One region of the Thermobacillus sp. genome, then DNA from elsewhere that is predicted to be linked to it. Evidence: riboswitches for the same ligand, from Rfam matches in the RefSeq annotation. Region 1 holds a riboswitch; each other region holds the start of a gene.
The links. Region 1 has a riboswitch for cyclic di-GMP ahead of C6W55_RS10405 (DUF4279 domain-containing protein). Riboswitches for the same ligand answer to the same signal wherever they lie in the genome.
Positions count from the first base shown of each region.

Region 2: it holds a riboswitch for cyclic di-GMP, as region 1 does, so the genes downstream of both, C6W55_RS00715 (putative bifunctional diguanylate cyclase/phosphodiesterase) here and C6W55_RS10405 (DUF4279 domain-containing protein) in region 1, are expected to answer to the same signal.
Region 3: it holds a riboswitch for cyclic di-GMP, as region 1 does, so the genes downstream of both, C6W55_RS11405 (PilZ domain-containing protein) here and C6W55_RS10405 (DUF4279 domain-containing protein) in region 1, are expected to answer to the same signal.
Region 4: it holds a riboswitch for cyclic di-GMP, as region 1 does, so the genes downstream of both, C6W55_RS07575 (chemotaxis protein CheA) here and C6W55_RS10405 (DUF4279 domain-containing protein) in region 1, are expected to answer to the same signal.

Region 1 is NZ_QEWA01000038.1:120,470-122,666, forward strand. It holds gene C6W55_RS10400 (aminotransferase class I/II-fold pyridoxal phosphate-dependent enzyme) at 1-359, opposite strand, end outside; cyclic di-GMP riboswitch class I at 694-797, shown strand; gene C6W55_RS10405 (DUF4279 domain-containing protein) at 860-1,237, shown strand; gene C6W55_RS10410 (hypothetical protein) at 1,322-1,711, shown strand; gene C6W55_RS10415 (hypothetical protein) at 1,717-2,197, shown strand, end outside; gene C6W55_RS10420 (hypothetical protein) at 2,144-2,197, shown strand, end outside.
Region 2 is NZ_QEWA01000015.1:7,283-9,479, forward strand. It holds gene C6W55_RS00710 (B12-binding domain-containing radical SAM protein) at 1-1,137, shown strand, start outside; cyclic di-GMP riboswitch class I at 1,198-1,281, shown strand; gene C6W55_RS00715 (putative bifunctional diguanylate cyclase/phosphodiesterase) at 1,374-2,197, shown strand, end outside.
Region 3 is NZ_QEWA01000040.1:76,884-79,080, reverse strand. It holds gene C6W55_RS11405 (PilZ domain-containing protein) at 1-803, opposite strand, end outside; cyclic di-GMP riboswitch class I at 911-998, opposite strand; gene C6W55_RS11400 (aspartyl-phosphate phosphatase Spo0E family protein) at 1,249-1,443, shown strand; gene tadA (tRNA adenosine(34) deaminase TadA) at 1,438-1,905, opposite strand; gene C6W55_RS11390 (ATP-binding protein) at 2,090-2,197, shown strand, end outside.
Region 4 is NZ_QEWA01000034.1:97,208-99,404, reverse strand. It holds gene C6W55_RS07580 (ABC transporter ATP-binding protein) at 1-879, shown strand, start outside; cyclic di-GMP riboswitch class I at 1,247-1,339, shown strand; gene C6W55_RS07575 (chemotaxis protein CheA) at 1,474-2,197, shown strand, end outside.

The sequences.
Region 1 (2,197 bases):
ACCCATTCATCCAGGAGGGCCAGGTTGTCCCGCAAAATTTTGCGGCTTCTTCTCAAGATCTTGTCGTAGTTCTTCAGGGCATGGACAGCCAGCATTTCGTTCAATATCCCGCAACTGATCGTGGTGTAGTCGCGGTGCTTCATGCATTCCGTGATGACTTCCTGCGGAGCGGCAATCCAGCCGAGGCGAAGGCCTGCAAGGGAGAGCAAATCGTCATCCTGGAGCAAGTTCATACAGACTTCATCACAAAGTACATAAGCTCCGCACGATCGTGCGATCTCCACAATTTGTTCCAGGATATCCCGTTCCATCATCAGCGGTGATTTGATCAAAGAGGAGATAAGAAAGGAAGAACTCATCCCTTTGCACCGGTTTACGCAAACATTGGATACCTATGTGATTACACGCAAGGATTGTTCTGATGAAATTACCATTCAGGCCTTTGTCGAACTGGTAACGGAAGGGTGGGACGAAGCAGCTGAAGCAACTTAGCGGTGTGGCCGGCAAGCTCTGTTTATGGGCCAAAAGTCTCGATCACGGGTTGTTTTTGTCTGCAGAATAGTCAAAAAAGCTCAAAATGGTGCGAATATGGACATTGGTCTTGATCGCGTGGCAAAAATTGACGATAAAAACGAATGAGAGGAACTTCAGATCGGCAGGTCCCGGACGGGACTCCAACCTGAAAAACCAGGCAAAGAAAAGAGGTAAACCCGTACGAAAGTCGGGGACGCAAAGCCACGGGTCTAAAGCGTGGGACTATGACGTCCGGATCACGCCATGACAGCCGGGCTGCTCTAAATGGTGGTGATGAAGGATGGGACATGCCGTTGATCATGCCTTTTTTTCAGGTGACGCAAGTTTGATCATCCGGGGAGAGACGCTTGATTTCGATGAAATCACGCGAAGTTTGAATGTGGAGCCGGCGAGATGCCTGAGAAAGGGCGGAAAGGTGTCGGTCGGCGGCAAGAAAGTGTCCAAGGATTTCTGGATGTACCGGGTGAAAATGCGCGGCAACGACCCCGTCGGCTCGCTCATGCAACTGCTCAAGGAGCTGGAACCGAACATCGGGTATATCCATCATCTGTCCGACAGCGGGTACGATGTCTGTCTGCGGATGTATTATCAGTCCGAGCTGGGGCAGATTTATTTTGAAATGCCGAACGAATTGCAAGCCTTGATCGCCAAATTCAAGGTTCGCCTGGAGTTCTCCATCTTGTCCTGGGGCGGGGCGGTATAAAAGCAGTTATAAATCGAAACCTCGTGCGAGTGATTCGACTCCGCGGGGTTTTTTTGATTCATGCAAAAACCGGCGGCGGGCAAAATGGGCGAAAAATCACGTCTCAGCGGCGACAAGCTGGTGTTGAGTGCGGCGGACGGCTCCGTCTCCTTCATCGAGCTGACCGGACCGCAGGGCGGCGGGGTGCCCGGCGTCGTGATCCCGCCGGCATCCGGCGATGGTTCGGCCGGAAGCAAGAAGCGGATCGGCCCGGCGGGCGGCGAGCTGGCATCCGAAGACGGACAAGCCCGGCTGCGGATTGCCGAGGGCACGTTCGCCGAGGATACCGACGTGAGCCTGGAAAAGGTGGATTTGGAGTCATACGTCCTGACGGATGAGAAAGGCCGGAAGCTGCAAGGCTACGAGGCCTGGCAGGTAAGCGCGGATGCCGCGTTCGGCCGGAGCGCGGAGCTCGTGCTCGGCTATGCCGCGTAGCCGGAATGGCTCGCGGTGCGGGAGAAGCGGGCATTTACGTCTACGACGATGCGAACGGCCATTGGACCTATGTCGGCGGCATCACCGCGGACATCGAGCACACGGAAAGATGGGACGGCAAGATCAACGGCGTGCCGCTGCCGGAGGAGCGCTACACGATCTGCGCGTCGCCGGCGGAATATGACGGCACGGGCGTCTACTACGGCCAGATGGCCAGCTTCGAAATCGTGGGCTCCCGGCAGCCCAAGGCGCCGGGCGCGCTGACGGTCGAACCGGCGGCATCGGGCATGGTGAAGGTATCCGGCAACGCCGAACCGAATACGACCGTGCGGATGGACAGATCGCGCAAATTTCCGCCAAGGCGGTCAAGGATGGCCGGGAGTCCAGCTATTCCGAACAGGTTTCGTTCATCTGGGCTCGAGGATGGGCTATATGGGCAAAGCCGCGCCGGTCGTCCGAGGCGAGGAGGACGAAGAAGAGCCGGAC
Region 2 (2,197 bases), on a different contig from region 1:
CTGATCGAATCGGGCGCCCGGCTGATCAAATTCGTCGACCGGACGTTCAACATCCGCCGCGACTATGCGCTCGAGCTGTTCCGCTTCCTGATCGACAACCATAACGGATGCGTCTTTCAGTTCGAGATCACCGCCGACATCATGCGGCCCGAAGTGCTCGAATTTCTGGCGGAACATGCGCCGCCCGGCATTTTCCGCTTCGAGATCGGCGTGCAGTCGACGAACGATCCGACGAACGAAGCGGTCATGCGCCGGCAGAACTTCGCCAAGCTGAGCCGCACGGTCACGACGATCCGCGACAGCGGGAAAATCGCCCAGCACCTCGACCTGATCGCCGGACTGCCGCATGAAGACTATGGCACGTTCCGCAAGACGTTCAACGACGTGTTCGCCCTGCGTCCCGAAGAGCTGCAGCTCGGTTTTCTGAAAATGCTGCGCGGAACCGGACTCCGGCGGGATGCGGCGAAATACGGCTACGTCTTCATGGATCGGGCGCCGTACGAGATTTTGTCGAACGATGTGCTCTCCTTCGGCGACATCGTGCGGATCAAGCGCGTCGAAGACGTGCTGGAGAAATACTGGAACGCGCACCGGATGGACCGTACGCTGCTGTATCTTGCGTTTCGGGTGTTCGAGTCGCCGTTTGATTTTTTCCAGCAGTTCGGAGACTACTGGGAGGAGCGGGGCTGGCAGCGGATCGGCCATCAGCTCGAAGATCTGTTCACCCGGCTGTGGTCGTTCCTCGAGGAATGCGGGCCTCCGGCACTGGAGCCGGATCTTGCGCTGGGCCTCATGAAATACGACTATTTCCTGAACCACAAGTACAAGCCGCGCGCCGTGTGGTGGGAGTTTCAAATGGACAAGCGGGAGCATGCCGCCTGGCTGCGCCGTCTGGCCGAGCGTCCGGAGGACGTATCCCCCTCGTTCGCCGCGGCGGGGCCGGACGAGAAGCTGCTGCAGAAACACGCCGTGATCGAGCGGCTGCCGTTTGATCTCGCCGCCTGGCTGGAAAATGGCGAATTTTCGCGAAATGTCGAAACACTGCTGGTTGTCTGCTACGGCCTGGGCGATGCAGGAACATCGGCGCATATGCTGCGTATCCAACCGGGCAGGGAGAATCATGCGAAAGGTGGTTAAAGAAGGGAAACGCGCGAAAATGTCGAATCTTTGCAGTGACAACCGAATAGCTGTGCACCAAGCTGATAAAGGCAAACCATATGAAAATATGGGACGCAAAGCCACGGGTCTAAGGCGGAATGCTATGACAGCCGGGCTGCCGGAGTTTGTGCAATCTGTGACGCAGACTGCCTTCATGAGCTTGGAGGCAGTTTTTTGCGGTCCGGTGTTTGCGTCCCCGCCTACGGGGGAGGAACATGTCGGATAGAACGCTTGCGAGGAAAGCATTCGATTGGAAAGGGGGAATTGATGTCATTCTGGCGGCGGCATCCGTCGCCTTGATGATCTTGCCGGCGATGCCTGCTTTTGTGTCCGGTTCCGGGTGGGCCGGATGTTTTCTGCTTCTTCTCTTGCGGCGGGCGGGCTTTCGCTTCGCCGCGGCTGCGGCGCTGGCGGCTGCGGCGGCCGGTTTCTGGCTCGGAGACCGTCCCTGGACCGTCTTCCTTGCCGTTCTCGAGATCGCGCTGCTCGCCGCATGGCTCAGGCGCGGCCGGGACGATCTGCTGCCCGCGGAGCTGGGCTACCAGCTGATCATTGCCGCGCCGTCCGCGCTGCTCATGGCGCTTACGGACGGTGGAACGGCCGCCGGTGCGGCGATGGCGGCTTCCGGCAGCCTCGTCGCCGGCGCGGCGTCCGCGCTGCTGGCCGATTTCCTGCATCATTATCGGCCGTTCGCCCGCCAGGCCCGCGGATCGCAGGAGGCCTGCCGCGTACCGCTGCGGCGCATGATCGCGCACCTGGCGGCGTCTGCCGCCGTCGCGCCCGCCCTGCTGATCATCCTGACCGCCGGCCTGCCCGGCATGTTCGACATCCTGCCGGCTCCGGCGATGGCGGCGGTCGCCGCGGCGGCGGCCGTGCTGCCTGCGGCGCTCGGCGCGCTCTGGCTGTCCGGCCGGATATCGGGCGCGTTCGAGCGCCTGGCGTCGGCCATGAACGGCCTGCACCTGAAGCTGCGGCAGGGCGCGGAGGTTCGCTGGCCGGCCGGCGGCGCGGCGGAAGCGGCCGAGATCGCCGAGCATTG
Region 3 (2,197 bases), on a different contig from region 1:
CTGGAATCGTTGAACAGGTAGGTCTGCGGCGCACGATCCGTTTTGACCGGCTCCGTCTGTTCGGCCTGGATGTCGAATTCAGTCTCCCCTTCCTCGCCGAGCATCTCTTTGCGCAGTTTCTCCGACTTCTCGCGGTAGTAAGCCTCGATCTGGGATCTCAGGATGTAGGAACGCAACCAATTCGCGTGGTCATCTTTCAGCTCGATAATGCGCGTTCCGCACCGGATGCCTTCCTTGGTGCGCTGCAGATGAATGATCTCCGCCCTGCATTCAAAGCGGTTGCCGAGATCCAATTCAAGGTGAAGCTGGTTCCGCGTCTGCAACGGAAGGTCGATGTTGAACAGCAAGCCGATTCCGGACATGCTGATGTTGTCCAGCAGGATGGTCGGCGGATCCGGGAACTTCCGTTCCACCTTGCGCGAATATTCATACAGGCTGAGCACCCGGGCCTGCTCATTGACCGGTACCCGCGGATCCTGCCGCTTGTCCTGGAATTTGCGGCGATTCTCGGGCGGATTCAGCACGACCAGCGCGCCCTGATCCTTCGCGAGCACCGTTGATTCGAACACGTAGATGCCGCCTTTGGCGTAAATCATGACTTTTACCTTTTCGCCGAGCATGAACTGGTCGTATTGCGGGAATTCAATCTCCAGCAGCTCGCCGGCGACATAGGTCAGCGTGCCAGTCGATACAAATCCTTTTTTTTCGACGACGGCTTTCGAGTCCATCAGCACCGAGACGTCGTATCCCATCGAGCCGGTCGACGAATTTCTCGGTGACGGGGAAGTGTTGGATAACGGCATGGTCCTTCCACAACTCCTTTCTGTATGGGACTCCTGTATGACAAAAAAACCATCCCCGATTAGCAGGGATGGTCTACCGTTACATGCAGCGACAGGTACATCCGAATCCCGGTAACCAGGCGATCATAGCTCGTGCGGAGCCGTAGACCCTTAGCTTTGCGTCCTTGCCTTTCGACAAGTTTGCCCTTTGCTGATTCGATGCCGATATAGATGTCAGTCATATTTCAAGAATCTGCAAAGTTCATTATACTGTAAATTGTATTGAAATGGCAATGCCAATTTTCATAGGATGGAGCCGCAAGTCATGCAGCCTTGGCACTATGCTCGTGTCGAAAAGCGGCAGAAAAAAGTGGAGTCCAATCGACAAAAACTTACAAATTCTGTGGATCAAGAAGTGTATAATGGAAGCACAATCCATAACTTCTATCGGGGGAGACTGAGGCAGATGAAGAAAGATCGCTTGCTGGGACAGCTGCAAACGCTTCGCTTTCGTCTGCACGCACTTGCGGAAGCAAGAGGAAGTCTAACCGACCCGGAAGTCCTCGCCCTGAGCGAAGAGGCGGACAGGCTCATCGTCGCACTGCAGCAGCTGCAACGGGACGAGTTGACCATTCCCGACAAAAAAGCCCCACGCTTATGAACGATTGCGCAGCGCCCGGAAGAAGCTGGTGAGCAATTCGGAGCATTCGCTGCGCAGCACATCGGATATGACCTCGGTACGATGATTGAATCGCCTGTCCTGCAACAAATTCATCAGCGTGCCTGCGCAGCCTGCTTTCGGATCGTCCGTTCCGTAGACGACGCGAGCGATCCGGGACTGCAGGATGGCGCCGGCGCACATTGGGCATGGTTCCAGCGTGACATACAGCGTGCAATCGAGCAGCCGCCAGGCATTCAGATGCTCGCTGGCCTGACGGATGGCCAGTATTTCGGCATGGGCGGTCGGATCGCGCATCGTCTCGCGCAGATTGTGGCCTCTGCCGATGATCTCCCCGTTTTTCACAATAATTGCGCCGATCGGGACTTCCCGCAACGACTTTGCTTTTTTCGCTTCCTCTATGGCTTCGCGCATGAAGCGCACATCGTCCTCTGCAAAGCTCATTCATCTGCCTCCTCCGCTGTTCGATCCTGCACTTTTGACTGTCTATACCGCGAACAGATATTCGTTGTTAACACGTTGTGCATAAATCGGTGGATAACTAAAGATTTGTCCACAGTTGTCCACATCCTGGAAATCGAGATACCGATGTTATCCACAAGTTTTGGCTGTATGGAAGGAGGTGCCCGTGTTGTCATTCAAGATCAGGTTGACCTTGATCCTATCGACCATCGTGATCATTTTCCAGACACTCACCGTCATTGTGAACGATTATGCGATGCGGGTCAACCTGAAG
Region 4 (2,197 bases), on a different contig from region 1:
CTCTTCACCAACCCGCTGCAGCAGTTCGCCCAGATCGGCACGAGCCTGCAGTCGGCTGCCGCAGCGGCCGAGCGTGTATTCGAGTTCCTCGGGGAAGAGGAAATGTCGGACGAGAGCGGCAAGACGGCCCGGCTTGACAACGTCCGTGGCGACGTCGAGTTCCGCCATGTGCGCTTCGGTTACGAGGGTACGGACAAGATCGTCATCAAGGATTTCTCCGCGCACGCGAAGGCCGGCCAGAAGATCGCGATCGTCGGACCGACCGGGGCGGGCAAGACGACGCTCGTCAACCTGCTCATGCGCTTCAACGAGATGAACAGCGGCGACATCCTGATCGACGGCGTGTCGATCAAGGATCTGACGCGGGAGAACGTGCACAGCCTGTTCTGCATGGTGCTGCAGGATACGTGGCTGTTCGAGGGGACGATCCGCGAGAACATCGTCTATGCCAAGCAGGGCGTGACCGACGAAGAGGTCGAGCGGGCCTGCCGGGCCGTCGGACTGCATCACTTCATCCGCAGCCTGCCGAACGGCTACGACACCGTGCTGGACGACAAGGTGAATCTGTCCGCGGGACAGAAGCAGCTGATCACGATCGCGCGCGCAATGGTCGAGAATGCGCCGATGCTCATCCTCGACGAAGCGACCAGTTCGGTCGACACGCGCACGGAAGTCCAAATTCAGGAGGCGATGGACAAATTGATGGCCGGTCGCACCTCCTTCGTCATCGCCCACCGGCTGTCCACCATCCGCAACGCCGACCTGATCCTGTTCATGAAGGACGGCGACATCGTCGAGAGCGGGACGCACGAGGAGCTGCTCGCGAAGAACGGCCATTATGCGGAGCTGTACAACAGCCAGTTCGAGCAGGTGTCCTAGAAAAAACATGAAAATCTGCGGAAGAAGAACGCCCCGGCGGCGTTCTTCTTTTTTCTTGTCATCGCGGGATGCGGGCGCCTTGCCGTCGAAGGGCTGTGCGCGTTTTACCAGACCGAAGCAAACATCGGAAACAAAGACCCGTGAACGGATAACGGAAGGTACGGTCATGAAAGCGGATTGTAATTATAGTGCAAAAGCATTATAACGACGCTGTAATACAGATGAATTATGGCATGAAATTTTTACTAATTTGACTTGTAATTTTTTATAATCGTCAGTAAAATAGGTTTTAGAGAATAATAATATTCAGAATATGGGTTTATCACTTCAAATTGTAAATATTTACGCATGGTGGATAATTGAATAGCATGATTAAGGGCAAAACTGTCGAAAGGCAGTGACGCAAAGCCATGGGTCTAAGGTTCAATGTCCGTTGAACTATGATCGCCAGGTTGCCGGCCGTCAGGCCGTAAGTTGCTCGCTTACAGTCATGTTGCACGCTTTTTGGCGTGTTCGCGCGAAGCCCTTGAGTCATGTCCGTGTCTGGAGGGCTTTTTTGCGTTCAGATATTCACTGCACACGGGGAGAGGTAGGATGAGTGACCAGCGCGGGGATCCGATTTTCGAAGCGTATTTGACGGAGGCCACACAGCTTGTCGACCAACTCGAGGAATTGATTCTCGCTTGCGAGCACGACGGCGAGTTCACGGAAGAGGCGATCCACGAAATTTTCCGCATCATGCATACGATCAAGGGTTCCTCTTCCATGATGCAGTACCACAATATCGCCGCCCTTGCGCATGCACTGGAAGATCTTTTCTCGTATTTGCGGGACAACCCTTCCCGGCCGGCGGACTGGTCCGAACTGTCCGACCTGATGCTGGAGGGGGTGGATTTCACCAAGGTGGAGCTGCACAAGCTCCGGAACGGCGAGCCCGCCGACGGGGAGGCCTCGAGCGTGATCGGCAAGGTGGACTGGCTGCTGGAGACGCTCAGCCGCGGGTCTGGCGGTACGGACGGCGGGGCGGAAGCCGGCGCGGAAGGATACGGCGGTCTGCGTCAATACGAGGCCAGGCTGTACTTCACGGACGACTGCGAGATGGCGAACATCCGGGCGTACCAGGCGTTCTTCAAGATCAAGGATTGGCTGACGGATTTTCATCACGTGCCGGAAAATCTGCTGAACGATCCCGAAGCCGACGCCGTGATCCGGGATCACGGTTTCCGGTTGCACATGACGACGGACCGGGACTACAAAGAGCTGTATGTCGAGCTCTCGAGCATCAGCTACCTGAAGGAGCTGGAGTTGCGGGAAATCC